One region of the Shewanella denitrificans OS217 genome, then DNA from elsewhere that is predicted to be linked to it. Evidence: predicted binding sites of a transcription regulator. Region 1 holds the regulator's gene; the other holds the start of a gene.
What was found. The regulator MetJ, encoded in region 1, represses methionine synthesis genes. The targets are predictions, from matches to a motif close to TAGACGTCTAGACGTCTA.

Region 1 (16,487 bases):
CGGCCACGCCCGATTCTCGCAGTAATGCTGCCATCAAGCGCGCCGACCAACGCTCACCAAAGCTAACTACATGGCTGATTTGGTATTCGTTACGCTGTTCAAGGGACAGCAAACTCGCCAACTGAGCTTTATCGTTAGATAAGCGCTCGCGCAGATCCCGCGCCTGCTCGTTTGATAACAGCTGTTCTATGAGTGCCTGCTGAAAACTTATCAGCACCTGTAACTCTTCTTGCCATAGCTGGCCTGTATCGCGCAGATCCAATAATTTATATAAGAAGTTAGTGCTCTTCCCTGCAGCAGACACCACGACCAAGTCATCGCTGTGACCATGGGTCAACAGAATATGAGCGACACGGCGATAGCAGTCAGCATCAGCAAGACTCGAACCACCAAACTTATGTAAATGACTACGCGCCATTCCTAACTCCTTAAACAACGACTTTCAGTGTTGCAACAGCGGCTAAGGCTGCTTCAATATCGGCGACAAGATCAACGCCATCTTCGATGCCGACAGATAATCTCAATAATGTGTCACTAATGCCAGCCTCATCACGGGCCTTGGCCGTCATGGCTCTGTGGGTCATGGTGGCTGGCACGGCAACCAGACTCTCCACCCCCCCTAAGCTCTCGGCAAGACTAAATAATTTAAGCTCACTTAAGAAGGCCACGAGTGCTGCTTCTCCACCATTAAGCTCAAAACTTACCATGCCACCAAAACCTTGTTGCTGTTTTAATGCAATTTCGTGACCTGGGTGGGCTGTTAAACCTGGGTAATATACCTTATTCACCACTGGACTGTTAATTAAGGACTCAATAATTAGTTGGGTATTTTCCTGATGTTGGCGCATTCGTACACTTAATGTTCTAAGTCCACGTAAGGTCAGGTAACTATCAAACGCGCTACCGGTTAAACCTAAGGTATTTGCCCACCAATCGAGTCGCTCGCCAATGTCGGCATCTTTAGCCACCACGGCGCCGCCAACAACATCGCTATGACCATTAATGTATTTAGTGGTGGAGTGCACCACTATGTCAGCCCCTAGGGTTAATGGCTGTTGCAATGCAGGGGAAAGAAAGGTGTTATCCACCACCACTTTAGCGCCCACTTGATGACTCAGTTGGCAAATTGCGCTGATATCCACCACCCTAAGCAGTGGATTCGACGGAGTTTCTAGCCAAACATATTTAGGCTTAAGCTGCAGAGCGTCTGCCAATGCATTAGCGTCATTTTGATCGATAACCACGAGCTTAAAACTGCCCTTAGCTGCCAAGTGAGTAAACAATCGGTAGCTGCCGCCATAGCAATCATGGGGGATGACTAACACATCTTCAGGGGCTAACAAACTGGTGACTAAGGTGATGGCCGCCATACCAGTACAAGTGACAACTGCACTATGACCTTGCTCTAACTTTGCCAGCGCCTCTGCCAATAAGTTACGCGTTGGGTTGCCCGAGCGGCTATAGTCAAACTCTCTGGGCTGTTGATGCCCTTCAAAGCTGTAATTGGTCGACAAATAAATCGGTGGCACCACAGATCCATGCTGAGTATCCGACTCTATGCCGTGACGAACGGCCAAGGTGGCTAATTTATGCTGACTCATGTGGACTCCATCAATTTGCAGTGTAGATGTCTAGATGGCTAAATCTACGCGTAAGTCTAGGCCTGGTCAAGCACTTTAGCCATCTAAACGTCCAAAAGTAAAGAAATCTATTTGCAATCAACAACAAATAGTAGCAATAATTTGACTGTGGCCTGTAAGGGGTTAAAATCTGCACCGAATTTCAAGTTAAGGGTGAGTTAATGACTGAGTGGAATGGCGAATATATTAGCCCATACGCCGAGCATGGCAAAAAGAACGAGCAAGTAAAAAAAGTGACTGTGTCTATTCCGTTAAAAGTACTCAAAGTACTGACAGATGAACGCACTCGTCGCCAGGTGGGTAACCTAAGACACGCAACCAACAGTGAACTCCTCTGTGAAGCCTTCTTGCATGCCTATACTGGGCAACCTCTTCCCAATGATGAGGATCTATCAAAAGATCAAATTGACGGTATACCCAGTGAAGCCAAGAAAATGATGGAAGCTATGGGCTTAGAGTGGGAAGAGTTAGAATAAACCCGCTTAAGCAAAGTCATACCTAGCAAGTAACACAGGGTTAGTTGGCTAACAATGCGCTAACCCAAATTTTCGGCAAGTTTACTTTAGGCCTTCTCCTTGATCATCGATCCCCTGAGCCTTGCCCTAGCGGCGATTATTATCTTCTTTGCCGCCATCACTCAAAGTCTAATTGGCTTTGGTTTAGCCGTCGTAGCCAGTCCGCTACTTTATCTTGTTGAGCCTGATCTGGTACCTGCACCCGTTATCATGATGGGCTTTGCCATCTCTGTGCTCACCTTGATCCGCGAGCGCGGCCATTTAGAATTTAATGGCCTGCAATATGCGTTACTTGGACGTATTCCCGGGGGCTTTCTTGGGGCAAGTTTATTGATCTTAGCGCCACAAGCCGTCTTAGGCTTAGTGATCGCCGCCATTGTGGCTATTGCCGTGATTTTGAGTGTGTTTAAATTCAGCGTGCCAGTGAATCGCACCAGTTTATTTATTGCGGGGATTATTTCGGGTATTTTTGGCAATATCGCTGCCATCGGTGGGCCGCCAATGGCCATTTTACTCTCAGGAAAAGATGCCAGTCAGTTTCGCGCCGCCTTGTCCGCGTTTTTTATCTTCAGTTCCCTTATCGCGTTAATTATTTTGGCCGTCACAGGTTTATTGAGCTGGCGTCATCTATGGCTTGCCTGCATGCTGCTGCCGTCTGTGGTGTTCGGATTTCTTGTGGCGGGAAGATTAGTGGGCAGAGTTGATAAACAAAAGACTCGCAGCGCGACATTAATCCTCTGTAGCCTTAGCGCCTTGGTGCTGACAGTACAATCTGTGCTGACGCTAGTTAACTAAGACAAAATCACTGACATCACGGCCTATTGCGGTTAAAAATGGTATGAGGTTTTTAACAGCGCCCCTTTACTGGTATCACTGCCCAGCAAACCAATAAATTGCACACTAAAACTGCGATTAAGATCCAACTTAGTCGCAAGGGCAAACACATCTTGAGCGTTATCAGCCATACCTTGGTGAAAGTTTAATGAAAAGGTCAGCCAATCCATCGGCCTGTATTCCCCGCCTACATTTAGCTCACCGACCTTGAAGTAGGAGTAATCCTGCATTTGATTAGCCTGCTCAAACATTTGCGGTGAGTCCGCATAGAAGGGTTGATTAATATTAGCCCCTAATGACAAGGCAAAGTCATCGAATTCATAACTTAGGGTCCATCGAGACTCGGATTGATAGCCCGCACCATCCAGAAAGTTAACAGCTAACGGGGTTAATACATCATGAGTTAATGGGGGGCGACTCAAGATAAGCCCTGTGCCTTGCGCCTGACTATGACTATCACCATGACTCCCCCCAAGGTTAAAAAAATAGCCCTCAGAAGCCACAGGCATATTGACTATAGAGAGTTTAAAACCATAGAGGGATTGATTGATTAAGGTGGCGGCTTCCAGAGGGGCGCAGCTCCCAGACAGAGGAGAGAAACTGAGAAAAACTAGGCTCAAGATAGCGCTTTTTTGAGTGAAGTTCATCTGGGTTCCTTAAGCTCGACGGGGGACGTCAATTAAAGATAGCAGCAAATAAAAGTTTGCAGCAGAGAATCATAAGAAGATAGTGAAAAACTAATTAAAACATTGATTTTAAAATATTTTAAAAATAAAAAATTCTATCCATTCATTTTCTCTCCCCATTTTTTACACTAGGCTGGAAAACATTTTTAGGCTGAGGATAATCAGTAAGCAAGCAAATAGCTTTTTAAGCAAGCCTACCGGCAGTTTATGGGCGAGCACAACCCCATAGGGAGCGCTGAAATAACTGCCAAATGCCACACAAACCGCCGCCGGAACCGAAATAAAACCTAAACTCATATCAAGGCTCTGAGCCGCCACTTGCCACCAGCCATCTCCCATTACAGCGCGGGTTTGAGCGCCTATGTCATAAATACCCATTTCTTGTGCTGCCTCAGCAGATGTCAGCCCATTAACCCAGTAGCCTAGGCTCGCCGCTATGGCTATGGGTAAGCCTATGGCCGCCGAAGTGCCGATGGCATGCTTAATGTTTATGCCTCTATTGCTCAAGTAAGGCACAGTTAAGGAACCGCCACCGATAGACACTAAGGCCGAAATCGCGCCTATGCCTAGCCCAGCTAGCCCCATACTGCTTGGGGTGAGTCTTTTACTGTCGTGAACTTGCCCTGAACTCGTTTGCCTTAACATCTTGATAGCCACACTCAGCATAAACACAGAGAAAATACCAGCCAACACTTGGGTACTTAGCGCGGTTGCAATAAAGGTTGCTGCAAAGGTGCCCAGTATTATCCAAGGGGCCATAGAGTTAACTATCGGCCACTGCACTGTGCCTTTGGCATTATGTGCTCGCATGCTGGCAAAAGAGGTCACCAAGATACAGGCCATTGAAGTGGCGATGGCATAATGCATCACTAAATGACTTTGCATACCTTGGGCTAGAAAAATGCTCACAAAGGCCGGGACTAAGACTCCGCCACCGCCAATGCCAAAGAGCCCAGCCATAACGCCCACTGCGCCGCCCAATATAAGATAAATTCCTAACCATTCCATAATTACACTCTGTCCTATAGACGTGCTTGTTAATGATAGGCATTATCCTAACTGAACTTTAGCGCGTCTTAATATCGACCAATTGCCACAAAATATCGACTTTATGCCAAAACTTGCTTCAATCGCTCCTTCCATGGAATCGACTCGGCCGTTATTACAGCCCATCACTGTCGTTAATCGGCAGCTGCAAGCCCATTGCCATGTCATGTCCCATAGCCATCTTTGGGGCCAGTTCGTCTATGCCAGCCAAGGGGTGCTCGCAGTCAACACGCCCGCCGCCAGATATTTAGTCACGCCGGAACAAGGGGTGTGGGTGAATTCCAACATCAGCCACAGCGTGACTGCCATTACTGAGGTGAGGTTAACCAGTTTCTACCTTGACGAGTCCCAATGCCAAGCCTTGCCCGAGCAATCTTGCGTACTCAATGTGGCGCCGTTTTTACACGCCTTAATACAAGAAGCGCGCCTTATACCCAGCGACTTTGATTGGCAGGGCCCTCGAGGAAGGTTGCTAAGATTAATCAGAGACTGGCTCAGTGAGGCGAAAAATGCCCCCTTTCATTTGCCCTATTCCAGCCACCCCAAACTAATGCAGCTCTTTGGTGAACTGCAAAACAACCCCGCCAATCAGGACAACATTGCCACTTGGGGCCAGCGTCTGGGGGCATCATCACGCACCCTATCCCGCTTAATAAAGGCCGAAACAGGCTTAAGCTATCGCCATTGGCGTCAACGTCTCAATCTGCAATTGTCATTAAGCTTGCTTGCTCAAGGTCATAGCATCAATCATATCGCCGACAGCCTAGGGTACGCTTCACCTTCGGCCTTCATTCACATGTTTAAGCAGCAAACCGGTGACTCACCAGCCCGCTATCGTAAATAATCCCCTTAATGCTATCCTTACCGTAAATTTACCTTTGTGATAAAAAAGTTAAGTCACAACTAGCGCTGTGACTAATACTGCTTCCTAGCGACTTTTTAACTATTAAGAATTTAACATTGGACATAACATTAAATTAATTCAATGCCACCCACCCATAAACGCTAACAATTCTCATTACCGTATAGTATATTCCTTTCGCTTTAAGACTTATTACTCTTCAAGTATTAAAACAGAGTCAATAAACCTAGGAATTACATATGTTAAACTCAAAAAATCGCTTCAGACTAACCAGCGTCGCCATGGCCATTACCATGAGTTTTACCGCCACAGTTGTGGCTGCAGAAGCGAAGAAAATAGAATCGACACCCGAAGTGATAGTGGTTAGCGGTAGCGTATTGGGTAACTCAGAAGTTGCCGACTTAAAAACCTACACAGGTAACCGCTCCATCATCACCTCAGATCAAATAGAGCGCACCGGCGTACACTCCATAGATAGCGCATTGCAACAAGTACCCGGCCTTAAAATTAAAGATGAAACCGGCACCGGCATTTTGCCGAATATTTCGGTGCGAGGATTAGACAGTAGTCGCAGTGGTTATGCTCAAGTGCTGTTGGACGGTATCCCCATGACACTCGCCCCTTATGGGCACACGGGCCAATCTTTATTTCCTGCAACCCTCTTTATGATAGATAGGATTGACGTGGCTCGCGGCGGCGCATCGGTGCAATATGGCCCGAATAATGTCGGCGGCGTGATTAACCTGATTTCAAAGCCTATCCCTGATGATTGGGAAACCCATTTGCATGAACGCATGACCTTCTTTGGTGAAGGCCAAACCCTGTTTGATACCAATATCAGCACAGGCGGCGCGGTGAATGATGATTTCGCCCTGCGCTTAGATGGCAATATCACTAAAGGCGAGTCTTTTCGTGAGCACTCAGACACAGACATCAAAAATCTGCTGTTAAAAACCGTCTGGAATATCGATGAGCGCAATAGCCTAGATACCAGTTTGCAATATTATGATGCTTTCTCTGAGTTGCCAGGCGCGCTGCACACCGCAGCCTATGAAGCAGACAGCCAACAATCCCTGCGTCCCAATGATGAGTTTAAGGCCGACACTAAACGCCTATCGATGAAATACAGCCATGTGCTCGCGGGCTCAGACACCATAGACTACGGTGAGTTCGACTTAACGGCCTTTGGCAATAAGAGCTCACGTAATTTTCAATGGGATTTTTACGATAAAAACAAAGACACCGACGGTAATTTAGGCAGCAGCTGGAGCGACACCACCCAAGAAGCCACTCACTTGCGCAATTCCCCCCGTGACTTCACTGTGGTCGGCATAGAGCCCAAAATGAGCCTATTTATTGATGGTGACGTGAGCCAACATATTATCGCGGGAGCCCGTTACGTTAACGAAGATATTACCTATCAACTCAACCACATAGAAAAATCGACCCAAGCCGCAGTGCGCCCCCGTGACTGGCAGATGGACACAGATGCCATGGCCTATTTTATCAGTAACAAAATCGGCTTCTTGGATGACAGCTTGTCTGTTACCCCAGGGCTGAGATACGAAGACGTACGCATGACCTTTACCAACCTAGGTCAAGATTATAGCCAAGATAACCATGTTACTGAGCTGCTTCCCGGCATCACTTTAGGCTATGAGTTTACTGACGCTTGGTTTGCTTATGCCAATGCTCAGCGCTCACTCAGAACGCCGCAGATCTCACAGCTTTGGCCTAAAGGCCAGACCCTTGAGTCTGAACTCTCGTGGAACTATGAAGCCGGCATTCGTTTTACTCCCACAGAGCGCAGCAATATTAACCTAGCAGCGTACCGCATCGACTTTAAAAACAAAGCCGAATACGACAGAAATATCAGCATGTTCGTCAATATTGGGCAAACCAAAAACCAAGGTATTGAGTTAGAAGGCACTTATTCCCCCCTGTCTTTACCTGAGCTAACCTTAAGCGGTGCGTATAACTATTTGGATACCGAGCAGCTTGATGGAGAGTATGCGGGTAATGAACTGCCTTCAGTCTCCAAGCATCAGCTATCGGCCAGTGCGCTCTACAGTATTGATGATATAGATTTAGGCTTAATGGCCTACTATTACAGTCAATCCTTCGCCGATTTAGCCAACACTGTCACCGAAAGTGTCTCAGGCACTGAAGGCGAAGTCCCCGCTTATACTGTGATTAACTTCAACATAAGTACCGAGTTTTTTAAACAAGACAATAAAGGCCTTAAGGTCGGTTTATCCGTTAACAACCTGTTTGATAATGACTATTACTTTAGAGGTTTAGATGTCTCTCCCGCTGGACGAGTTGCAGCCCCAGGGCGCTCATTGAGCCTAGACATAGGTTATCGCTTCTAGGGCTTTGACTAAAATCTAAATCAAAATCTAAATCAAAACACAAAAGCATGGAAGCCTAAAGCAATGAAAGCTATTTCTGTAAAATAGCTTTTAAATCTTCTGGGATAGCCATAGGTTCGAAGGGACTGACCTTGGCGCCACCGGTATTACCCACAGGCACCCAAATGCGAGAAAAAATTACTGAGGCTAACATACGGGGAATTTGACCTAACACTTCTCTGGCATCATGAGTTTTTAGGCCCACTTTTAGCATCCACCAATGGGATTGGGTATGCGGAATCACATAAGCCTGCCCCAGAATATGGGCCCGCTCAAGATGGAAAAAGGCCTTAGTAAATTGACCTTGCTCGTACAATTGTTGAGCGCTATCCATTTCGGCAATGAAAGCCCGTTTCACATTAACCTTCATATTAACTTCCTATTGTTGAACTTTAATTCAAGCGGCATTGGATAATATACCACCAAGAGTTAATGACCTATAATTCAATGACCTAACACTAAGTAAAACACTTTTCCGCCACCCTCCGACAACATTTTCTGTCTAAAGTTCAAAAAAATATTAATAAAAACTTCAATTAAAATTGCAGTTATAAAAAGCTGTTCTAGTCTTTAGCTTGAATATAAACCACTTGAAAGGTTTTCTATGAAAAATAAGATAGCGCTAGGTATTTGCTCAATCTTACTCAGTACAACTGCTTATGCCGAAGTGAATGTTTCAGGGTTTGCCTCTGTCGTAGGAGGTCAAGTCTTGGACGGCACGGGTGTTGCTGAATTTGATTTAGGGCCCACATTTTTAGCTGACTACCCGCTAGTTGGCAAGTACGAAGAAGAAATTACCTTTGATCCTGATACCTTATTCGGGTTGCAGTTCTCAGCCGATCTGATGGATGGATTAAGAGCCACGGCTCAAGTCGTCTCCCGTGGCGCTAACGATTATTCAGCTAGCTTTGAATGGGCTTATTTATCCTATGAGCTAAACGATAACTGGACAGTGCAAGCAGGTAAAAAACGCTTACCTCTCTATTATTACAGCGACTTTTTCGACGTCGGCTATGCCTATGTTTGGATAAGACCACCAGCAGATAATTACACTTGGCAAATCTTTAACTACACTGGCGTCAGTGGCTTGTATAACTATGTCGTGGGTGATTGGACAGTCTCTGGCCAGGTCTATTTTGGCAGTGAAGACAGTGAGCCCAATAAGCTATTATCTGAATTTTTCTTCCTCGAAAATACCCGAGAAATTTGGAAAGACATCAAAGGTATTGTGGTTGAGTTAAATAAAGATTGGTTCGAACTTCGCCTCACGCATATGCAATACACCAATGAACGTTATATTGGTGGGGTGCAGCAAGAATGGAATGGCAGCACAGAGCGTACAGGTAAATTTTATGGCTTAGCGGCTAATGTTGAATATGACAACTATCTAATTTTATCTGAAATCAATCGCTTGGTGCTAGATAACACCAACTTAGACACTTATCTCATCACCTTCGGCTACCGTATAGATTCGGTCATGCCCTATATTTCCTATTCAAATTTTGATGATGGAGAAGATGGCGAAGTACACAATACAACATCTGTAGGTATTCGCTGGGACTTTCATCCTTCTGCAGCATTTAAAATTCAATATGACGACGTAAAAGATAAGGGTGGACCAGGACTTAAAGTTGCTGGTGATGCTACAGCCATCAGTGTCGGTGTCGATGTTGTTTTCTAGGAGAGGCATATGAACAAGATAATATTAACTCTGGTATTAAGCTTACTATCCCTGCCGATTTTTGCCGAAGTTGTGGTGATTGCGCACCCAAGCAATGGGGATACATTCGATAGAAAAGAAATTGAAAACATCTATTTGGGAAAATCAAGAACCTTCCCAAGTGGTGCTGCCGTGCTACCATTAAATTTGGATAACTCAGTGCCAGCCAGAGAGGCATTTGATAGCAAGGTGCTGAATAAAACATCGACTCAAATTAAGTCTTATTGGGCTCAAAAAGTGTTTACTGGTAAAGGCACGCCACCCAAAGAAGTGGGCAGTGTCGCCGAAATGCTGGAGTTAGTGGCAGCGAATCCAAGCATCATAGGTTATGTCGATAGTAGTGATGCTACAGACGCTGTAAAAGTGATAGGCAAGTTTTAATGGACTGTCACTAACTCCCACCGCGCTTGTAACGACACTCCAAGGAGGAGAAACTGAGGCGAGTTTTCACTCGCCTCAGTTCTTTCTCTGCATGTCACAATTTGGCTATCCTCAAGGCTTAACTCTGGGCCATAGAAATGGTGAACACCCGATTTCGACCTTCATTTTTAGCACGATACAAGGCGTAATCGGTAATTTTAAGTAAAGTATCAAAGCACGCATCATCAGGCATGGAGGTCAGATCGCTGATGCCAAAGCTTGCGGTGGTATGAATCCCCTGAGGGTTAAGTTGCTCAATCTGTTGGCGCAGTTGCTCGGCTTTGCCAAAGGCATCATGCTGATCGCAATTAGGCAAATAAATAATGACGGTTATAGAGTTTGGTGAGCTGATCCTTCATGGCTAACTCATACATTTGCAATCGTTGGCTTTCTATATCTTTAAGCGCCGCGGATAACTCTTGAGTTCGTTAAGGTACAGGAAGGCTATGGCCGCCTCGATGCATTAAACCGTATCGGCAATCAAGTCTTCGCCACAAACCTTGATCGCAGAGAAAACTATCAGCCCATAGATGCACCGGTTAACTATCCCTTTATCTGGACCTCATCTTGGTTTAAATGGGTGCAATACGATGCCTCTATTATGCAGCCATTGGTGCGTAACGTCGGCGAGTCCATAGGTGTGAGTGCCCAAGTAGACATGCTCTCCCCTAAAGACGAGGGTCGATTCCAATCTTCTGTGCCCATTGAAAATATGGTGTGGATTGAAAATTTCTTGAAAGGCGAGGCGTTTAATCAAGGCCTCACCGCCCCTGCTTGGCCCTTTGAGCCCATTAGCGAAAGTGATGAAAATTATAAATTTGGCAAGGACTTGTATCAGCAGCGCTGCCAAGGATGCCACTTACCTGTGATTTCAGATCCGGCCCTATTGGCACATTTAACACCCATCGAATACCGCCAAGATGGCCAACGGCTGCAAACCGAAGAGAAAGTGCTCGACTTAGTGATAATACCTCAGCAAGACATAGGCACAGATCCCGCCCAAGGCAATATATTGAAGACACGTTTAATAGACACCTCAGGAAAGGAGCAAGGCCGCACCGATAGGCAAACGTCAGGCTTAGGATTGGATGCCGTACTCTGCAGTTTAGATACGCAGCAAGTGCTTAACAACCAATTGTTTGAAAGTGAAAACCCACAAAACGTCGACCTAATTAATGGCATTAAAATGAGCGATGGCGGTGATGCTAATTTTGCCCTCGCCCTTGGCTCAACCGTTGAGCAAACCATCTTGGCCTGGTACAAGGAAAACGTTATTTCAGATCCCAAACTAATCGAAAAGTTATCCGGCGGTCGACCTAACTGCTTGCAGGCAGGTCAAGGTTATAAAGCCAGACCCTTAAATGGGGTTTGGGCAACCGCCCCTTATTTGCATAATGGCTCGGTGGCGACCATTAAGGATCTTATCTGTAACACCCAGCAGCAAAGGCCCAAATTTGTGCTCTTAGGTGACATACGATTCGATGCGGACAACCTAGGTCTCTATCAAGCGCCCAAGCTGCAAAACATCGCTAAGCAAACCTTAGCTACTGGCAAGCTATACACGGATGAAGGCTACTTTATTCTCGATACTTCCCTTGGGGGTAATAGCAATCAAGGCCACAGTTTTAGCGACGAATTTAATCCCGCCTTGCCCCACAATAAACAGTCAACAGGCGTAATTGGTGAAAAGTTTACTGACAAGGAATGCGAGGCTATCCTCGATTACCTTAAGATGATTTAATTCGCGCTTTTAGCATAAAAAAGTCGGCACTAGTGCCGACTTTTTTTATGCGTTAATTAATACGTAATTACCGAGTCATTGAGCGGAAATTAATACGGTCACAACAAGCCTATGGTGTTCGGATTTGGGGCCTGTGAGCTAATAAAGTCTGTCGCCCCTACAGGCAAACGCTCATCAACACACACACCTTGCTGGTTTTTTGCCGCCGCAATTAACACGGCGCTGTAATTGGCAGAGGCATGGCTGTCTAAAAAATCGAACTTACCCAATAAGCTGTCTTTATGGAAGGCAATAAGGAGAGCGTGGGGAATATGCTGATACCCCATCAATGTGGGCGGAACACAGGGAACCTTGTCATAGGTATTTTGCACCCTAAGGGTTTGGCGACTGGGGTCTTGCTGCGCCCCTTGCTGCATATAAAACTGCACAAAATCACTGTTGCCCACTCTTGGACAAGCAAAGTTAATGTTCGATGCCATAATCTTAGGCCGAGACACTGCCACATCTAAGGTGAACAGCTCACTTAACGCTGATCCTAGGCTGTGACCCGTGATTAACAATTCTGCTATGGGTTTATCCGATGCGTTATATTTATCAAGTAAACTAAAGACTTGCTGCTGCATTGAGGGGGTTGGCGCTTGGCTGTCGCTTTTACTGTCACTATAGACGTCGAAGAACCCTGACTCCACCTGAACCTGGGCCGGTACAGCTTGAGTCACATCAAAGGGCACAAATAATCTTTTCTCCGTCCCTAAATCGTCAAGCACATCCAAGAAAGAGGCCGTGCCCCTAAATGCAAAGATATACTTAAAGGGCGCCTTGAGTGTGCGAAACACCACCCCATAACACTCTAAGGTCTTATCTCGATTAAAAATGGCATCCACACCCGTCCAATAATCGACATATTCAAACCCTTGTGGGGGGATTAACCCATCAAGCTGACAATCCATAGGGTCTTGAGTATTAAAGGCCTGATAAGCTTGAAGGCTCGCCTCCATGAGTTGTAGTACTTTGTTTTTATCTGTGGCATTTATGCTTGTCAGGTACGCTGTGGTCATGGTGGCTATTCCAAGCTAATTTTTAACCAAAGCATACTTATATCAAGCTTATAAATCAATTGGATAGACTAGACACAGGTTTTTTCAGTAACTTGCGCTGCAAGGTGCGTCTGTGCATCCCAAGCTGTCTGGCGGTTTCTGAGACATTGCCTTGATTAGCGCTCAGCACTTGCTGAATATGCTCCCACTCCAAACGCTTAGGATTTAGCGGTAAGTCATCCTGCTCATCTGACTTAGTCTCTCCTTGCATAGCATCCTTGTTGACGTCCAGTGCCGCAAGTAAAGTATGGGTGTCCACAGGTTTGGCAAGGTAATTATTTGCCCCAAGACGCATGGCCTCTACGGCTGTCGCTATACTGGCATAGCCTGTCAGTAGCACCATCATGGTCTTGGGCAGCAGATTGCGCAGTGGCACAATGAGATTTAAACCGTTATCTTTTGCAAGCTTCATGTCCAATAAGATATGGCTCGGCTGAAAATGGCGCGCGGTTAATAGGGCGTCACTGGCATCATGACTCAGCTGACATTCAAACCCATGGCGCGCCATACGGCGGCTCAGGATGGCAGCAAGCCCTTGATCGTCTTCAATAATGAGTAACCTTTTCATGCTGTCCTTTTTGTTCCTGTTTCGCTATTTACTGTGGGCAAACGCACTTCGGCGACCGTGCCGCCCTGTGGATGCTGAGCCAAAATCAATTGCCCGCCCAAACGCTCTATGCTTGCATGACTAAGTAATAACGCGGCCCCCAAACCCTTAGGGCTTTGCACTAAGCGGTTGCCCAGTTGCGCCAAGAGTGCCGGCGCTATGCCTTGGCCAAAGTCGCGAATACGCAAACCTATGCCTTGCCCCGCAGCCTGTAACGCCACAGTGATGCTCACTTTTGGCTGTTGAATATTGTCCATGCTCGCCCTGAGGCCATTGTCTATGAGGGCCATCAAAGCCGGCACCACACTGGGATCGGTATTGAGCTCGATTGCAGCTAACCCTGAGGACAAAGTATCAGGCCAGCTGATTTTCGCCTGCGGCATAAACAGCAAACAACTGTGCTGCAAGGCGTTAATTAAGTCAGCCAAGTTCTGCTTGGCCATATGCTGAGAGCGTATGTTTTCTGTGGCTAAGCGTAATTCTTTAAGCGTGTGCTCACAGCGCCCAAGGGCAAGATCCATTTCTTCAGCCGTCTGAGTTTGATAAGCCAGCGCTTGGGGGCTTTCTTTAGCTTCATCCAGCAATAGCCGTAAGCTTGAAAGCGGCGTTGCTAATTGGTGGGCCATCTGCGCCGAGGCAGTGCCTAAAGCGAGCAGCTGCTCTTGAGTCAACTGCGCTTCCCTGTGATAGGCAAGCTCGGCATCTTGTTTGCGCATCCGCCTTGCTATCAAGGCGACGCTGGTGGTTAATGCCAGTGCCGACACCACAAAATTAAGCCACATGCCTACATAATGAGAGCCCATGTCCATGGTGCCATGGGCCATGTGTGCCATCATCTCATGCCCCATGGCGGCATGTTCACTTGTGCTCGGCGCGCCTCCAGTATCAAAACTTGGCACAAAAAAAATCATCAAACTATAGGCTAAGGTCGATAATGCCGTCAGGCTCCACGCCGCCCACAAGGGCAAGGTCACAGCCGCCAGGGCGATAGGTAATAGCAGCAATGAAATAAAAGCGTTAGTGGCGCCGCCCGAAAAATACAGCCAAGCCGTCCACAATAAGGTGTCTATCAGTAATACTGAAAACAGCCCTGTCTCGTGTAAAAATAACCCTTTGCGATACCAAAGCGTTACCAGCAAATAGCCAAACGCTAAGCCAAGCACCCAAGTTAACGGGGTTAATTGCAGGCTTAAGCCAAAGGCTTGCTCGCCCACTAAGGTCAGTAATAGTTGCAGCAACCAACCTAAGGCTCTGAGCAAGGCGAGTTGATCCGCTGAGCCTAGCCCTCGGCTTAACATTTTCACCGCTGAAGCTTCACGCTTAGACAAAATACTGGCTTCCTTCATTGTTCATATATGCTTGAAGATCTATTACTAAAATAGCTATGGATACATTTTCACGCCTCACCCTAGCAGTCCCCAAAAAAACAGCAAGCCTAGGTTTGCTGTTCCGCTATCAAAATCACACATTAACCGCCACATCAGCATATAAGCTGACGTGGCTCCCCCCCGCGTTTTCACGTTAAGCCTAAGTGTCGGCCTAACCCACGACAACTGATGGTTCACAGCTTGAAATAATTATGGCTTGGCAAACCTAGATGAGATGTTTACCCTTATCATTTATTGTAACTTAAGCCAAGGCCATAGGTAATTAACCTTAAACGCTAGAAACTTACATTACACCCAAAACCTGAGTGCTTATAAGCGATCCTATGACAGCTGACTTACCTTTGATCTTAGCCGGCCCTTTTCTGCGCCACTGTGATAATGATAATTTCACCTTGTGCTGGGTAAGCCGTGAGCCTTTGACTGAGCTTAAGCTCACCCTGGCAGCCAAGCAGCATTCATTAACCTCTGAGCATTTACAAGAATTTGCCTTAGGCGATAAAGCGTTTTACTACTTGCTGCACCTAACGCAAACAGACTTGCTCCCGAGCAATCAAGGGATTAGCTATCATTTAAGCGCTAATGGTCATTCAGACGTGTTCGCCTCTATTAGCGAGTTAACCTATGCTGCCCAAATCCCCCCCACCACTGAGCCTGCCAACGCAGATGGCACAGAAGTAGACGGCACAGACACAGTCAACAAAGCGCAATCAACTAAAGCGTTAGCTAACTCGGCAAACGGGCCGGTATTTTATATCAAGCCAGACATAGTTGACATGCTTCATGGCTCTTGCCGTAACCCCCACCATCACAGCGATGATGCGCTAAAAGCTGCCGACACCCGCCTGAGTCAAGACTTAAGCCTTGAAGCCAGACCAAGCCTACTCATGTTAAGTGGCGATCAAGTCTATGTGGATGATGTCTCAGGCCCCATGCTCTTTGCCATAGGCCAAGTCATCACCCTACTGGGACTAAAACAAGAGTGCTTCGAAGGAGCGAAAATAGCCGACAGTGAGGCGTTAGATTACAACCCAGGCTCCATGTATCAGCGCCATAATAAGTTATTGCCGCACACTCAATATCCCGCTAAAACCGCCTTGTGGCGTTGGTATCGCAACCACCCAATTTTTACCTCCTCCATGGCGGAAAACCACTTACTCAGTCTTGCTGAAGTCATCGCCCTCTACCTGCTGACCTGGTCGCCCAGCTTGTGGCAATGTGTCGATATTCCGCAGCATGCCACTGAGCTTAACAAGTTAGCTAGCCAGCGCTGGAATAAGCAATATCAGTACTTGATGGTATTTGTAGAGGGACTCGGTCAAGTGAGGCGTTTACTGGCCCATCTGCCGACGTATATGATGTTTGACGATCATGATGTGACCGATGACTGGAACCTCACCGCCCGTTGGGAAGAGGCCGCCTATGGCCATGCCTTCTCCAAGCGCATCATAGGCAATGCCCTAATTGGCTACACCCTGTTTCAAGGCCTTGGCAATAACCCAGACAAGTTCAAGCTTGAACT
Region 2 (16,487 bases), 590 kb from region 1:
GCCCCTAAGAAATCAGAACCCGCTCCAGCAAAACGCAGGCGTGGCACACGGCTAGTGGGAAACGCAGCCAGCTGGCGAGCACTATTGACTCGTAAGTCATTCAACACACCTATGGTTGAAGGTGTCGGGGTCATGCCAAGCCATAAAGATACGGCAAATCTTAAGGTGGCATCGATAAGGCCTGAGCCGTTAGCCACATTCACCGCCAAATCGGCCAACTCAACCCCACCACCGGCGCCAGCAAAGTCAAAGGTGGCAACTATGTTCAGTGGTTGCAGCCCCGCATTTTGCAGCCACAGTGCTTGGTTATCGATAATATAACGGGTGACTAAATCGCCGGTAGAATGGGTGACAAACACGCAGCCACTGGCACAAGTCCCAGCCCGTGACATTTGCTGTAACTTAGGCCACACATAGTCGCTGGTGATTTTATTGGCGATACGCTCTTGTGATGGCCAGTCAATGCGCTCATCGGCGCGATCGCGCCAATATTGGGCCCAATATTGGCCGCCGTTTGTACGAACTTGCTCCCCTGTGGGTCTACTCTCTAAATTGTCGGCTTGAAAGCCATGCACTAGCACCACTGGATAGCCACCCACTGCGGCTTGCGCTGCGCCACTCAGTAAGCCTGCTAACAGCAAAAACGTCGATTTTCTCATTAGGTTGTCCTTCTCATTTTTCTGCTACTGCGGCCTTAACGGCGCTAGCATTATTGTTATATTTATAGTGTTAAACACAGGAGTCTTGTTACTGCCCATCAACAACATAGAGCAGATAAAAAACTTTGCAACTACTAAAAAAAGCCCCTTTTGGGGCAAATAATCGGCCTGCGTTTGAATGCAAAAAATGCTAACAAGAGTAGATAAGCTAAGGGGTTTATTCTAAATGATTTACAGCTAAGATTGAGTCAAGATGGATTTAACAAAACGTTAACACTGTCGTTTTAAGTTATTACTCTATCTATTTTTCATCAAGGACACTTTTTTTGATTTCAAGACTAAAAAGCATCATAGAGAACAACTATGAGTCAGTCACCTCATGGGAGGCAGCCTGGTGGATTGGCTATTTATCACTGAATGTAAAACGAGGCTAGGCTTGTACCTATAACAAAAAAACCGCCGATAGGGCTATCAGCGGCTTTATCTCAAACTTACTTAAGACTATTCGCTGATCCAAGTGACGATATTAGTGAGGGTTTTCTGAAAAAATCCCATGGGTTTAATCATGACATAGCCCAAATTTAGCTCCCGTTCATCAGTATTTTCTTTAAGCTGCTTATTTAGTTCATTTAAGTGTGACACACTCAGATCCAGCGCCGCTTCCTCTGGCTGATATTGGCTGCCTATGGGGTAATAACTGCCCCCACTACGCTTCATCTCTATGTGAGCCCCCATAATGGCTGCAATTTGATTATTGGCAGCAAAGCTAGCCAATCTGTCTATGCTACTTCGATAAGCATGCCAGTCTTTCACATAGACCAAACCTGGATAAAGGGTATCACCAGTCATTAACCATTGAGTTCGTGAGTCATAAATACTAATGGCCTGCGCTTGATGCCCAGGGGTTGCCATCACAGTCAGCATTCTGCCACCGAGTTCTAAGGTCTTAGTCCCTTTGGGCCAATTATCGAAACCAAAATAGTCTTGCACCGCCTTAAGGTTTGGCTCTATGACAGTGACCTTAGTTTGCCCCTTGAAATAATCATCCCCTCGATAATGATCCCTATGACCGTGACTGTGGGCAAGCAGCATATTCCTCGCGGAAAATTCGGCCTTACCTAGCTGTTTTGTTAGTAAGGTTTCAATTGCTTTATAGACAGAATGCTCCGCTTCATCCAGCGCTCCAGAGTCCAACACCAGAATAGTCTCACTGCCCACCAGCAAGTAAATGAAGGGCGCTTCGAAGGTTAAGCATTTATTCTGCCGTAAGATAAAGGTGTTTTCATCATGCTGATAAACATCAAGGTTTGCCGACTTATCCGTATCGCAATCTACTGCGCCATGGTGCCACTGGGTTTTAGCAAGGACTGACTGATAGGGCACAGTGTCATTAGCCGTTATCTTGGCCTGTGACTGAGCAGAACAGGCCGACAAGAGCAAGATGCTTAAACTTAAAGACAGTGATTTCATGTTATTTTCCTTACGTTTTATAGCCCAAGTAACACAGTTCACCGCCAGTAAGGATCCCGTTAATCCGCTTTCAAATAACTGGCGATAATGCTGGTGCTTAATACTGAACGAGTAAAATAGGCATGTTTCACTTCAAGATAGCGAGGATCGCTAAAGAATTCATTCATGTGAGCTTCAGTGGGAAAATTGATGGTAAACAGGCGATTTATTGGCGCCTCACTGGGGGACTTCAACACTTCAGACACTCTCAAATCGTAACCGAAGTCACCTCCGAATTGAGTTAAAATCGGCTTCATTGCACTGCGATATTGATCATAAATCTCATTATCCGTAACCGCTAATCCCACTAACATCTCAAACATCAGCATCCCTCAATTCATCGTTTTTTATTAAGCTTAAAGCTAAACTAGTGCCTTTTTAGCGCAAAAGCTTACCCTTGACATTACTGCTTAGGGAGTGGGTTTTCAAGATAAAACCATGAAATGAGGGGCCATAGAAGCGATTAATATGTAAGCAAATTATTCGCCTGTGCAGAACTGTGCTGAGCTACACCGAACTGAACTAAGCCGAAATGGGCTGAACTGGGATTAACACAAGATAATCCCTTTACTTAGCACCTTGACAGGGTAGTTCAGTCTTCAAAAAAGCATGCAATTGTCGCTCGATTTCAGCCTTAAGCCAGACTGGGCCAGCATCATACATGTCGTTATGGCGTGACCTGGGAATACTAATGATACAAAGCCCTAAGGCTTGTTGCTCATCAGGAGTTGGCAATACGTCTTTGTCGGCGGGGAAGTCACTGCCACGAATGGATAACAACTTGATAGCAGCGGTCTTAGGCAGCGGCACGCGGCGGCTGTCTAAGGTGATGACTGTTGAGATAAACGCCTCATTTTCAGCCAACATCTCATTGGCAAGCCAGGCTGAGATATCGCCACCATTGGAGTGGCCAATCAAGAGTAGGTGATCAAAATCAAACCCTGTCATGGTCTGTTTAAGTTGCGAGCGAACAAAGCGCAATGTGTTAGCGCCTCGCTGCCAGTTTTCACTGCGCGTTTGGTATAAATTTCCAGTCACAGATAAGGGAGGGTCTGTCGGTAACTCGTGACCCACGGCGACGACTAGATAACCTAACTCGGAAAGGCTAGTCGCCAAAAAACCATAATCTGTGTGCAGTAAACCGTAACCTGCACTAAGGATGGCCACTGGGCAAGGTGAATTCACGCAGTTTTTGTCATCAGCCCATTGCGGCGGGTAAATCGCAATAGGGATAGCACGCCGGCGCTGTTCGTCCATCAGCAGCTCCTTGCTAGGTTCGCGCAGCTGTATTTTGAAATTGCCCTCTTGTGCCATCAACCAAGGGCTGGGTAAGTAAAGTGCCACTAGCAAAGTGAAAAAAAGACAAGCTGACAAGAAAGCAAGTTTGAGCGTGAAAACTGAAAAGTGAGGCATGTTCACCCCTGAAGTAAATAATTGTTATTTTGAGAAAAATGGATAAATAATCCATAACCAATAGTGAAGTTTAACCACTCACTACTTACCACTCGCACTCAGCACTCAGCACTCAGCACTCACTATTATCCATTAACTCTAGTAATCAAACCCTTCCTGAGCGGCGATACCATTGTCGAAGGCATGTTTGACTGCAACGATTTCACTTACCGTATCGGCAAGCTCTATCAAGGTTCGGTGACAACTGCGACCGGTAATGATCACATGCTGCATAGATGGGCGGTTATTTAACGCCTCGATGACCCGCTCAAGTGGTAAGTAGTGATAACTTATCATATAGGTCAACTCATCGAGCATCACCACATTAAGGCGCTCATCTTTGAGCATGACTTCAGCGGCTTGCCACGCTTCTAAGGCGGCGGCCGTGTCTTTGGCCTTGTCTTGAGTGTCCCAGGTAAAGCCTGTGCCCATCACATGAAATTTCACTCCGGCGCCTTCAAGCAGGTTACGTTCGCCGCACTCCCAGTTACCTTTGATAAATTGCACCACCCCGGCCTTATGACCGTGCCCGACGGCGCGGGCGACTGTGCCAAACCCTGAAGTGGACTTGCCCTTGCCGTTGCCAGTGAGCACCAATAAGATGCCTTTTCTGTCCTGGGCGGCGGCAATTTTGGCATCCACTGCCAGCTTCACTTTTTGCTGGCGTTTCTTATGACGATCGGCATGAGTATCCACAGATGTTGTGCTCATAGGGCTCTCTGGCGTCGTTTCAGGAGCCGACTCTAACTCGAGTGCTTCTGGGCTTGAATGCCTGTCATGGTTTGAACTCACTGGCGGCTCCTTGCTTTGTTTATCACGAAATAAGGTGGGCATTAATAGCATACATTTGAGCACGCTATTAATGTTTGTGTTGACGACTCAGTTGAGTCGATGAGATTTTTGTCACTTAAACTTAAACCCTCAAATCTAAACACTCAACCTTAGGCACTTAAGCCAACGGCAAGAATAATCAAGTAACACATGATTTCACTCACTTGCTGGGCCGCATCTAAGGTATCTCCAGTGTAACCACCAATCTGACTTCTAAAATATTTGCACAGACAGAAACGCAGCGCCCACAAGGAAATAAACAATACGAAGGCCGCTAAGCCATTGAGCCAAAACAGCACAAAAATACCACTGGCCAGCAGAATAAATAGATCATTCAATGATTGGTCATGGCTTAATCGCTTACCTTCTTCAAGTTCAAGATCGGTGACGTATTTCACGCTAAAAATCAGGCTTGCCGCCAACACTCGGCTCAAAGTGTGAGCCACAATAAAACCAGTAATCGCCGCCCAAGGACTAAATAACGCCAATTCCACCAGCAGTTGCCACCTGAGCAATAAAATCAACGCCAACACTATGGCACCATAGCTGCCAAGGTGGTTGTCTTTCATTATTCGAAGTTTATCTTCAAACGTCTTGCCACCAAGGAAACCATCAGCGGTATCGGCTAAGCCATCTTCGTGGAAACCGCCAGTGACCAATACCCCAGCCACCATGGCTAAGAGCACTGCGACACTGGTAGGCAGCCATTGTTGGGTGAACCAATACACAAGCGCACAAATAAGACCAATCAAGAGCCCGACGAGTCCAAAGTAACGGCTGGATTTTTTAAGCTCATTATCATCCGCGATGACCCAAGAAGGCGTGGGAAGTCGAGTAAAAAAACCTGTGGCAACAAAAAATAAATTCAACTGTCTTAGCCAGTTATATTCATTCGACATTCAAGATGTTCCTTAGTTAAACAAAAAAGTTAAACAATAAGTTAAGCATTCGACAAGTATGAGTTAGTTTTTAGTTGTTCATGTCTTGCTAGGCGGCTGTATTTTACAAGTAAAACCGCCTAATTACTCAACAATTTAAGGTTTTTTCCATTACTTTTACTAATATCAGCCCTAGTAATTAGCCGCGCTTGCTGTAATAACTGAAAACGATAGTCTTGGCTTTAACTCAGCGGCGCCCACGCAAAACCACCAAGAAAAACACACTGCCAATAGCGGCGGTAATAATGCCTACGGGCAACTCTTGGTTTGCCAGAATACAGCGAGCAAACACGTCCACCCACAACATAAATAGCCCGCCAACTAAGGCGATTAAGCCAAGGCTTTGACTGCGGGGCAATAACAAACGTACCAAATGCGGCACCATCAAGCCCACAAAGCCTATGCCGCCACAGCTGGCGACTAAGGTCGCCGTGAGTAGTGAGCATAGCAGCAAGACGCCAAGGCGCAATTTGACCACATTCACCCCTAAAGTATGGGCGGTTTCATCTCCGGCCAATAAGGCCAGCAGTTGACGTTTAAGGCCAACAAACACCAAACCGCACAGCAGCACCACGGCACTTGGCAAGATAAGCGCGCTCCATGTTGCTTTGGTAAAGCTGCCAAGGCTCCAAAACAGCACTGAGGCCGCTGCCTGCGGACTTGAAAAATACAGCACCAAACTGGTCAAGGCGCCAAACATAAAGGAGGTCGCCACCCCAGAGAGCAACATGCGCTCTACTTGATTGCCCCTGCCAAAACCTGACAGGCTTAGCACTAAAAGAATAGACAGACTCGCACCAATAAAGGCCCCAACAGACAAAGAAAGATGGCTCCAACTCAAAAAGCTGCCGCCCGCCATCATAAAGGAAGTCCCCATCAGGCTCATCACCACTACTGCGCCAAAGGCCGCCCCTGAGCTTATGCCAAATAAATAAGGATCTGCCAAAGGATTACGGGTCACGGTTTGCAGCACACTGCCCGCAAGGGATAACCCTGCCCCAGCCACTATCGCTAACAAGATGCGCGGAAAGCGCAGATCCATCACGATACGCTCGATTAACGGGCTCACCTCTCCAAGGCCAAACAGGCTGTGGGCTAAAGCGGCAATCACTTGACTGAGGCTAATATCGGCGGCGCCGAAACTTGCGGCAAATAGCGGGCTGACTATTACCAACAAGAATGCCAGCAAGCATGTGAGCAAGCGTAAGATTAATTTAGGCCAGCTCTGAGTCATCATTGCTCTGCTCCATCAAAACCACCAGCTCTTTTCGCAGCCCTTTCCGCACCGATTAGATGGGCCGTCGCAGTGGATAAGGCATGAGCACTGGCATTGTAGCCATAAAAGTAACTGATCAAAGGCTGACCATGCTGAGGATGAGGGCGAATATCGCAGCAGACCCCAAACACTTCACTTATGCGCGCGGGAGTCAGCACCTCATCAGGACGACCTTGAGCCACCAAGCGGCCTTGATGAATAAGCAGCAGTTTGTCGCACAGGGCGCTGGCAAGATTTAAATCATGGATGGAGGCCATGACGCTTATACCTAAGCTTTTGACTAGTTCAAGAATTTGAATTTGATAACGTATGTCTAAATGATTGGTGGGTTCATCCAAGATAAGCAGTTTGGGCTGCTGCACTATGGCTCTGGCTATCAAGGCGCGCTGCTTCTCCCCCCCTGACAATTGGCTAAAGGCTTGCTCTGCCTGCGTCTCAAGCCCGACCTTAGCTAAGGCTTGATCTACCCGCTGTTTATCCTCAGAAGTTAAGCCATCAAACAAGCCTTTGTGGGGCGTGAGCCCAAGGCTTACAACCTGCACTGTGCTCATGGCAAACTCAGCCGAGCCTTGGGCTTCTTGCTGCACCACGGCAATCAACTTGGCAAGCTCGCGAGAGGAATACTGGCCGAGATCACGGCCAAACAGCTCAATTTGGCCATCACTTGCCTTAATAAACCGATAAAGGCAGCGTAATAAGCTGGATTTCCCTGCGCCATTGGGGCCTATGAGCCCCAGCATGGTGCCTGCCTCTAAGTTGAAACTCAGTTTATCCAGCACCTGCTTGTGCCCTGCCTGCCAACTGAGATCGGATACCCTTAAGACCTTATCTTTCAATAAGCCAGTTTGGCTATTCTCAGCTAATACTTCGCCATGATTCATTTGGCTTTCTCTGGCCCCTTTTGTTAACCGTGTTTTTGAACCGCGCTCTTTTATTTAACCGAGCTCTTTATTAACCGCACTGATTATTAACCTCACTGATTTAACCGCGCTCTTTATTAACCGCACTATCATTAATCCTGCATTCTGTTCATCAGTGAGCCATAACACTCTTGGGCCTAAGTGTACGTTATATGCCATGCAAGTCATTAATAAAGATGACTTAAAACTTATCCCTTCAACTAATATTAAACGGGCACAAACCTAAAGCATGCCAATATTACAGTTTGTGCTTGCTCTCGGTGTTAAAATCTGACTATTATAGCCATCTAGACGTTTAAACACCCAAAACTAGTTCAATCTCAATCCTGTGTGTCCTGCTGAACCCGAACAAGAAAAGCAGATACCAAAAACAGCAGATGGAATTGAACAGTAGAAAGTTGCTAGATTTTCGTCGTTATCGCGTCACTTATTTTATGCAGTAAAAGGTAAACAATCCATGGCCACAGCAGCACACAGCACTACCTTAGTCCAACTCACTGAATTATTAGCACAGCGCATAGTGATGCTGGATGGCGCCATGGGTACCATGATCCAAGACTACAAGCTGGAAGAAGCAGATTATCGCGGCCAGCGCTTTAAGGATTGGCACTGCGATGTCAAAGGTAACAATGACTTATTGGTGTTGAGTCAGCCGCAAATCATCAAACAAATTCACCTAGATTACCTGCTCGCTGGCAGTGACATCATAGAAACCAACACCTTTAACGCCACCACTATCGCCATGGCCGACTATGACATGCAGGCATTGGCGGCTGAAATCAACCAAGTGGGCGCCCGCCTTGCACGGGAAGCTGCCGATGAAATTAGCACGCAAACTGGCATTCGCCGTTATGTTGCTGGGGTCCTTGGGCCCACCAACCGCACTTGCTCCATCAGCCCAGATGTGAACGACCCAAGCTTTCGCAATGTGAGTTTCGATCAACTCGTTAAGGCCTATCTTGAGTCCAGCTTAGCCTTAATCCAAGGCGGCGCCGACATCATCATGGTGGAAACCATATTCGATACCTTAAACGCCAAGGCGGCGCTGTTTGCCATCGAAAAAGCCTTCGATGTTTTAGGTGAGCGCTTACCTGTGATGGTGTCTGGCACGATAACGGATGCCTCGGGCCGTACTCTCACAGGGCAAACCACAGAGGCCTTTTATAACTCACTGCGTCACATTAAGCCCATTTCCATCGGCCTTAATTGCGCCCTAGGGCCAAAAGAGCTGCGCCCTTATGTCGAAGAGTTAGCAAGAATTTCAGAAACCTATATTTCAGTTCACCCTAACGCTGGCCTGCCCAATGAGTTTGGCGGCTATGATGAAACCCCAGCGGAAATGGCTGAAATTCTCGCTCAATGGGCCGAAGAAGGGCTGGTGAATATCGTTGGCGGTTGCTGCGGCAGTACTCCAGCTCACATTCGCGCTATCGCAGAGGCGGTAGATAAATTCGATGCCAGAGCCTTGCCTGATATTGCCATCGCCTGCCGCTTATCTGGCCTTGAGCCCTTGACCATAGACAGTAACTCCTTATTCGTGAACGTGGGCGAGCGCGCCAATGTGACAGGCTCTGCCAAGTTTTTGCGCTTAATTAAAGAAGAGAAATTCGAAGAAGCCTTAGATGTGGTGCGTGAGCAAGTGGAAAACGGCGCCCAGATCATCGACGTCAACATGGATGAAGGCATGCTAGATGGCGTGGCGGCCATGAGTCAGTTTTTAAACTTAATTGCCTCTGAGCCCGATATCTCACGGGTGCCCATCATGATTGACTCCTCCAAATGGGAGGTCATAGAAGCCGGGCTTAAGTGCGTGCAAGGCAAGGCCATAGTCAACTCCATTTCCATGAAAGAAGGCGAAGCTGCCTTTATCAAACAGGCCACCTTAGTGAAGCGCTATGGCGCCGCCGCTATCGTGATGGCGTTTGATGAAGACGGTCAGGCAGACACCCGCAAGCGTAAAACCGAGATTTGCACCCGCGCCTATCGCCTCTTGGTGGATGTGGTGGGCTTCCCTCCCGAAGACATTATTTTTGACCCTAATATTTTCGCCATCGCCACCGGCATCGATGAACACGATAACTACGCGGTGGACTTTATCGAGTCCATCAAAGACATTAAGGCGAACCTACCCCATGCGATGATTTCCGGCGGCGTCTCCAACGTGTCCTTCTCATTTCGTGGCAATAATCCGGTGCGCGAAGCCATACACGCCGTGTTTTTATACCACGCCATTCAAGCGGGCATGGACATGGGCATAGTTAACGCCGGTCAATTGGCGATTTATGATGATATCGACCCAGAGCTTAAACTCAGGGTCGAAAACGTGGTGCGCAACTTACCTTGCCCAGTGGCGGACTCCAGTAACACAGAGCAATTATTAGAAATCGCCGAGCAGTTTCGCGGCGATGGCAGTCAAGAGGTCAAAAAAGAGGACTCAGCCTGGCGCAGTTTGCCGGTGGCAGAGCGCTTATCTTATGCCTTAGTGAAAGGCATCACAGAATTTATCGATGAGGACACAGAAGCTGCACGCCTTGAGTCCGTGCGGCCACTGGACGTCATCGAAGGCCCCTTGATGAATGGCATGAATGTGGTGGGCGACTTATTTGGCTCGGGCAAGATGTTCCTGCCGCAAGTGGTCAAGTCCGCACGGGTAATGAAAAAAGCCGTGGCCTACTTAAACCCCTATATTGAGCTTGAAAAGGTTGAGGGTCAGTCCAACGGCAAAATCTTGATGGTGACGGTAAAAGGCGATGTGCACGACATAGGCAAGAATATTGTCGGCGTGGTATTGGCCTGTAACGGTTATGAGGTTATAGACCTTGGGGTCATGGTCTCCATTGAGAAAATCATCGAGGTAGCACGGGCTGAAAAGGTCGACATCATCGGCATGTCTGGGCTTATCACCCCAAGCTTGGATGAAATGGTGCACAACGTAAAAACCTTAATTCGCGAGGGCTTAAGCCTGCCGGTTATCATAGGCGGCGCCACTTGCTCAAAAATTCATACCGCAGTGAAAATCGCCCCGCATTATCCCCCTGGCGCCATTTATATTGCCGATGCCTCCCGCGCTGTGCCCATGGTGGCAAAGCTGATTGGCAATCAAACTCGGCAAGACACTATCGATGCCACCTATGTGGAATACCAAGAGATGCGCGAAAAGCGTTTATCGCAAACTAAGCGTAAAACCATCACAAGCCTTGCTAAAGCGCGGGAAAACCGCTGCCAACACGACTGGCAAGATTACACCCCGGTTAAGCCTAAAATACTGGGCCGCCAAGTGTTTGAAGATTATCCGTTAAGCGATTTAGTTGAGCGTATCGATTGGACACCGTTTTTCAGAAGTTGGGAGCTCCATGGCCGTTATCCTGAAATTTTAAACGACAAAATCGTCGGCGTTGAAGCCCAAAAGCTGTTTGAGGATGGCAAAGCCATGCTAGAACAAATCATCAGTGAGAAGTGGCTCACCGCCAAGGCGGTCATTGGGCTGTTTCCCGCCAATACAGTGAACTTTGATGATATCGAGCTATACGCGTGTGACGGCACTGATGAAGACCGAAGCCAGCCTATCATGACCACCCATCATCTACGGATGCAGCTTGAGCGTGTGGGCAATGATAACTTTTGCCTCGCCGATTTTGTCGCGCCAAAAGACTCTGGGGTTGCCGATTACATGGGCGGGTTTGCGGTCACCGCAGGTCACGGTATTGATGAGCATGTGGCCCGCTTTGAGGCCAATCACGATGACTACAGCGCCATCATGCTTAAGTGCTTGGCTGACAGATTAGCAGAAGCCTTTGCAGAAAGAATGCACGAGCGGGTGCGTAAAGAATTCTGGGGTTACGCAGCCGATGAAACCTTAGATAACGAAGCGTTAATTCGCGAGAAATACAAGGGCATACGCCCCGCACCCGGCTACCCGGCATGTCCTGATCACACTGAAAAAGGCTTGTTATGGGAGCTGCTCAAACCCGATGAAACGATAGGGCTCAATATCACCGAAAGCTACGCCATGTTCCCCACTGCAGCGGTGTCCGGTTGGTACTTCGCCCACCCCAAATCCCGCTACTTCGGCGTCACCAACATAGGTCGCGATCAAGTGGAAGACTACGCAGCCCGTAAGGGTATGAGCGTCACAGAAACCGAACGCTGGTTAGCACCAGTGCTAGACTATGATCCTGAGTAAAAGGTGAGCCCGAGTAGGGATTGAACCTGAGTTTGATCTTTGAAATCGGCCAAAAGAGCAAAATAAAATGGGTGATAATCGCTAATATAGATATTTGTCACTCACTAAATTTAAGCGTGCCTTAAAGACTAAATAGCATTTATCTAAATAATTCCAGTACAGGCTTGCCAGGGTGTTCACTTGCCGACACGCGTGAATACTTCCATGTAGCTCGCTTCGACGTCCTGTCTCAGACGGTCGTCTCGCAAATCACCATGGTTCACCTCTTAAACTCAGAGGTACCTGTCAGCTCCAGAAACTTAAAGGCAGCCATTTAACAGAATTTAACAATGGGGAGATTACCGCACGGTTAAACTTTTAGAGCTCACTCGTCGTATCAGCAGAAAAGCGCTTTAGCTTAACGAAAAAGTAAGTAACTCGTTTTTTGACATAAGTACATTAGATGCATAACTTTAATGTGAGGGATTTTGATTAGAGAAAGTATCTTTAAAATTTAAACATTGTTAAACCCGTTCAATTGAGACAAGAGAGCTAGATATAGATCGACTAACTAAGTCATTGTAATCTAAAGTCTTCGTGTAATTTTCAGACAAAAACAAATTATATATATCCATCCTCGTGTTTTCATCTAATGAATCCCACCAAGATAAACGAAAATAGTTGTTTTCAGTGTACGCAAATATACAGGTTGTTAACCAATTATTTATGTAAGCAAGAGGCATGGATAACACCTCTTTTAAGTAATTCCCGATAGTGTCATGTTTTTTGAGGTGACTTACTACGTAAGCCGCATTACCGTTTAATGTCACGGTAGAAATAGAGAAATGCTGAAATTTTTCATTTGCATAACCTATATTTTGGATTTTTATTCCATTAAGGTCAAAATATGGAGAAATGCTTGCACATACTGCGATTGTAAGCGGTGCATCAAACTCAAGAACATAAGAAATAATTTCATCAATTTGACTATTGACTTTGATATCCTCGTAAGCAACTTTGATTAGAGCTATGTCACTGAACCCCTTCTCAATGTTAACTTGGTGAATGTACAGTCTCTCTTGAAGAAAAACTTGATGATACACATCTAGTCCACTGTCCAAGTACTTTCTCTGCCAATCGGTAGCATCAATAGCGGCTTTCTTTTGGTAGTACTCATGACAAACTGCGCGATATGAGCTAGCCCAACAATTTTCTTTTGTTTTAGAAAAACCATTTAGCTCAATACATTTGAACAATTCAGTATCATGATACTTACAAAAACCCAAAAAGATTGATGCTTTTTTCTCAATGCCAGCTTTTAATCTAGTGGGATTATCTATACCGTTTAGATTTCGGTAGAACGTCCCCACATGACCATTTTCAGCAAAACTAGAAAGTACCTTACCCTTTTGAATTGTATGTGCCTTACTGATCTCAAATACACAGTTTTCTTTATCAAATTCAGCACAGCAATATTTATTTTGGTCAAAAATAGCGCTTACTTTATTTCTGACTTCATGCTCACTGAGCTCTCGTTTTAGGTTACGCTCTTTATGACAGTCTTTGTATAAACGGCCACTTAAGCACCAACATTGCTCGTTATCACTCATAATCGAAGCTTGCAATGTACAGTCTACAAGATGAGCATGACTATTTTGATTTAGTTTCCCAATAGCTTCATTTAGCAAACTTCTTATGGATGACATGTATTGTCCCTAAAGTAGTTAATACTTCAAAAAGTAATTGTATGCTTTTAAGTGAACATAGGGTGACAGGGACCCTGCCGTGCAGCTCACCCCAATAGCCCAGATTGTTTCTAGGATTGAAAATGTTGCTGTTGTTTTCATTTTATTCATAGGCGGTTCCTCCACTTGGTTGATAGTTTGCACTGATAGACTGAAACTTCTGATACACACAAGGATTACGAGGGCTACGAGGAAAACTGACACCAGAGGAATTGAACCTCCCGCTGCCACCCCAATCAGCCTATGTTCACTCACAGACATATTTAACTAAACAAAATTAGGACTCTTGGTGAGGTAAGTTATTTAACAATTTACAAAATGCTCTATCTGCTGCACCTTGCCCTTCATAAATATAACCAGTATCAAAAAACAAATCTCCACCTTCGTTACTTACCTGAATTCCCCAGCAGCCATGATCATTTTCTGGACTTTTCACAATTTCAACGATAATTTTACTCACAATATAATCTCCTTTATCCATGATGGTAACATTCCATGTGATCCTGAATCATGTTGCCAATCACCGCCATAGCGATAGGAATGACACTCCATACTAATTGTAAGATATGAATTAAGTCAAAGTATATCGCGTCAATTATGGCGTCTATTATTTGAGCTCTATAGATTGTGAACTTCGCAGGTTGATCCATACACCTCATATTAAACCAATCTTCTTCAGGCCTTGTATTGTCAAGGATGCGAGCGTAGCGAGTACCAGTATGGCTTGTCCTTGATGATAGAAGGCCCTGATTAAATAATGACCTATGAGGCGTATTCTTATTGAAGCTAAGTTGCCTTTCTAGTTGTCGTCTTACACCAAACGCACTATTACACTACAGACATGTTGAGAATTGAAACCCCATCGAATCAGATAGAATGATATTTTTAACAATGTCTGCAATCTCGTCCAAATCACTATTCGCCGTCAAGTTTCGTCCTAAAAATGGCGCTACAATTAACTTCGTAGCATGATTTGAACTAAGCACTGATATGATGTTTCGCTCGCCAATCTTGAATTCTGTTTCTGTGAGAGATGCTGGTGAGCCCTCCCCCCAAAAAGCGAGTTTGAACTCTTCCATATAACCACGGCCAAAACAAACGATAACCTTTGGTTTGAACTCATTGACTAAGGCATGTAATAGCTTGAACCTGTATTGAGCGCAATATGTTTGGTAGTGATACTTAATCCGTGTTTTAGTCAGCTCAATATGCTCAGCTGACCATTTATCGATTTGCGGTGCTGGAAGGGGGAATAAATTAACTTTAAACTCGTTTGAATCTGCTTCACAATATTTTTCGCGCATGTACTCCTTATAACCACCTTCAAAGTCGAATACCCGGCATAATAACTTCGCAATTTTTTGATCAAACTGCCATTTAAAAAATTGAGGGGTCTCGTCTTTCCATTCCTTTGATAAATAAGGAACGTCAAAGTTCGCAATGGAATACGTAGGTCTGGTTATATTAGCCGTGATCTTTTCATCAGATGATCCCCATTCCAAACCGGAAAACCAAAGCGGAGAGCGAATGTTCCCCCCATCAAAGCCTATTAGCTTCGATTCTAAACTAGTGTAGAAATCAATCATGAATGGTGTTTGCTCCGTTCCGGGGACAGCTTAATGATATGTCCAAAAGTACAGACTCAGGTCATCCAACCTATATACATAATCCCATTGTGTACTCAGGTCTTTCGAATAGGTTATTCACGGCACATTGATGCCGAAAAAAGAGGGGAGTCCATTCAGTATCCCTAAGAGCTAAATCGCATAGTAATTAGTTCTGGATGAGGCTCTAAAAGCGATAGATATGGTTTACCTGTTTTTAAGCTTTTGTTGTACCAGCCATACAACAAGAACCAGCTACCATTTAACTCTTTGCATGGTTCATCATTTGAAAGCTTACATTTAGCTTTAAAAACCCTAAAAACATCTTTCGGGATCTTGATGGATAGGTCTAAGCAATCTTCACCAGTGTTCAACCAAACAGTGCCATCGACTCCTTCATGAGCATTCCAAATAGAACCCCAAAAAAAAGTTGGAAACTTACCTGGAATTAGCTTATCCATATAGCTGCTAAATTTATCTGTATTGTAAAACACATTTCGAATTGGTTTTTGTACCCCTAAAACTTTTATGTGCGCACTACTTTGCGCAAATTTCGGATCTTCCTTTAATGTTTTAAGAAGTGTACTTAAACGTCTGGACCACTCGCTCTTACCTTCACCTGAAGCTTCACCGAATTTACGATACGAACCACGTTTCTTCTTTGTGGTATTTTCATCACCCTTTGGCTTAATAGGGTTTACCTGCGTTTCATCTTGCCCAAAGTTAAAGTCCACTACATAGACATCATTTTCATTTTTTAGCTCTTGAACAGATTCATAACCTTCGCTGCTGACCTTTACACTTTCAGGGCTTCTTTCTGGGCAAATAGTCCCATCAATTAATTGGTGGACACTTCTGCAATGAGGTGCACGTCCGTTAGATGATCGTGCAACATAAGCCGCTTTTTCGAAGCAACCCGAGCAGTAAAGCCTGGTTCTTACTCTAGCCAGTTCAGTTGGTTCCAACTTTTCTAGTCTTAAAGCACTGTAATGGTTTTCCTCTGCTTCAGTCAGTGGAGTGCCATGTTTAGAAAAAATAACAGTTTCCATTGAATTCCTTATCCGTTTATTTTGTAGTGGCCTACGACGATTAAACAGCTTGATCGAAGCTTTACAAATTACACTGTATGTTACTGATTTTAAGAAATATATGCACTTTAATAGTTATTATTCTTGTTTAAAGATGGACGTCGAAGCGAGCTACATGGACGCCTCTGATTTAAATCAACTGCCCGCGTGTCGATGAGCTAAGTGTCATGGCAAGCCTATATGCCATACCTTCAGCCACCATTTTTTTACAGTAACTAACACTGCCAACTAATGTACGATTCAGTGTTAGTCATTACTGTTCATCGCGGAGCCAACATCTTATTTCCTGAGGAAATATAAATC

Region 2: the regulator MetJ is predicted to act here: its motif matches at 7,866-7,883, upstream of metH (methionine synthase).

The regions. Positions count from the first base shown of each region.
Region 1 is NC_007954.1:685,992-702,478, reverse strand. It holds gene SDEN_RS03225 (bifunctional aspartate kinase/homoserine dehydrogenase II) at 1-418, opposite strand, end outside; gene metB (cystathionine gamma-synthase) at 429-1,601, opposite strand; gene metJ (met regulon transcriptional regulator MetJ) at 1,802-2,116, shown strand; gene SDEN_RS03210 (sulfite exporter TauE/SafE family protein) at 2,219-2,950, shown strand; gene SDEN_RS03205 (hypothetical protein) at 2,983-3,636, opposite strand; gene SDEN_RS03200 (sulfite exporter TauE/SafE family protein) at 3,799-4,683, opposite strand; gene SDEN_RS03195 (AraC family transcriptional regulator) at 4,817-5,566, shown strand; gene SDEN_RS03190 (TonB-dependent receptor family protein) at 5,824-7,956, shown strand; gene SDEN_RS03185 (DUF3703 domain-containing protein) at 8,027-8,365, opposite strand; gene SDEN_RS03180 (hypothetical protein) at 8,600-9,676, shown strand; gene SDEN_RS03175 (phosphate ABC transporter substrate-binding protein) at 9,686-10,096, shown strand; gene SDEN_RS03170 (diguanylate cyclase domain-containing protein) at 10,215-10,451, opposite strand; gene SDEN_RS03165 (c-type cytochrome) at 10,548-11,876, shown strand; gene SDEN_RS03160 (lipase family protein) at 11,975-12,934, opposite strand; gene SDEN_RS03155 (response regulator transcription factor) at 12,990-13,541, opposite strand; gene SDEN_RS03150 (sensor histidine kinase) at 13,538-14,926, opposite strand; gene SDEN_RS20785 (hypothetical protein) at 15,292-16,487, shown strand, end outside.
Region 2 is NC_007954.1:1,275,464-1,291,950, reverse strand. It holds gene SDEN_RS05850 (hypothetical protein) at 1-659, opposite strand, end outside; gene SDEN_RS05845 (MBL fold metallo-hydrolase) at 1,161-2,129, opposite strand; gene SDEN_RS05840 (DUF1330 domain-containing protein) at 2,189-2,491, opposite strand; gene SDEN_RS05835 (alpha/beta hydrolase) at 2,736-3,425, opposite strand; gene cobO (cob(I)yrinic acid a,c-diamide adenosyltransferase) at 3,720-4,331, opposite strand; gene SDEN_RS05825 (adenosylcobinamide-GDP ribazoletransferase) at 4,562-5,350, opposite strand; gene SDEN_RS05820 (FecCD family ABC transporter permease) at 5,577-6,626, opposite strand; gene SDEN_RS05815 (ABC transporter ATP-binding protein) at 6,623-7,546, opposite strand; gene metH (methionine synthase) at 8,043-11,768, shown strand; gene SDEN_RS05805 (SEC-C metal-binding domain-containing protein) at 12,272-13,453, opposite strand; gene SDEN_RS05800 (hypothetical protein) at 13,770-13,973, opposite strand; gene SDEN_RS05795 (hypothetical protein) at 14,326-15,078, opposite strand; gene SDEN_RS05790 (hypothetical protein) at 15,243-16,145, opposite strand; gene SDEN_RS05785 (type I restriction endonuclease) at 16,487-16,487, opposite strand, start outside.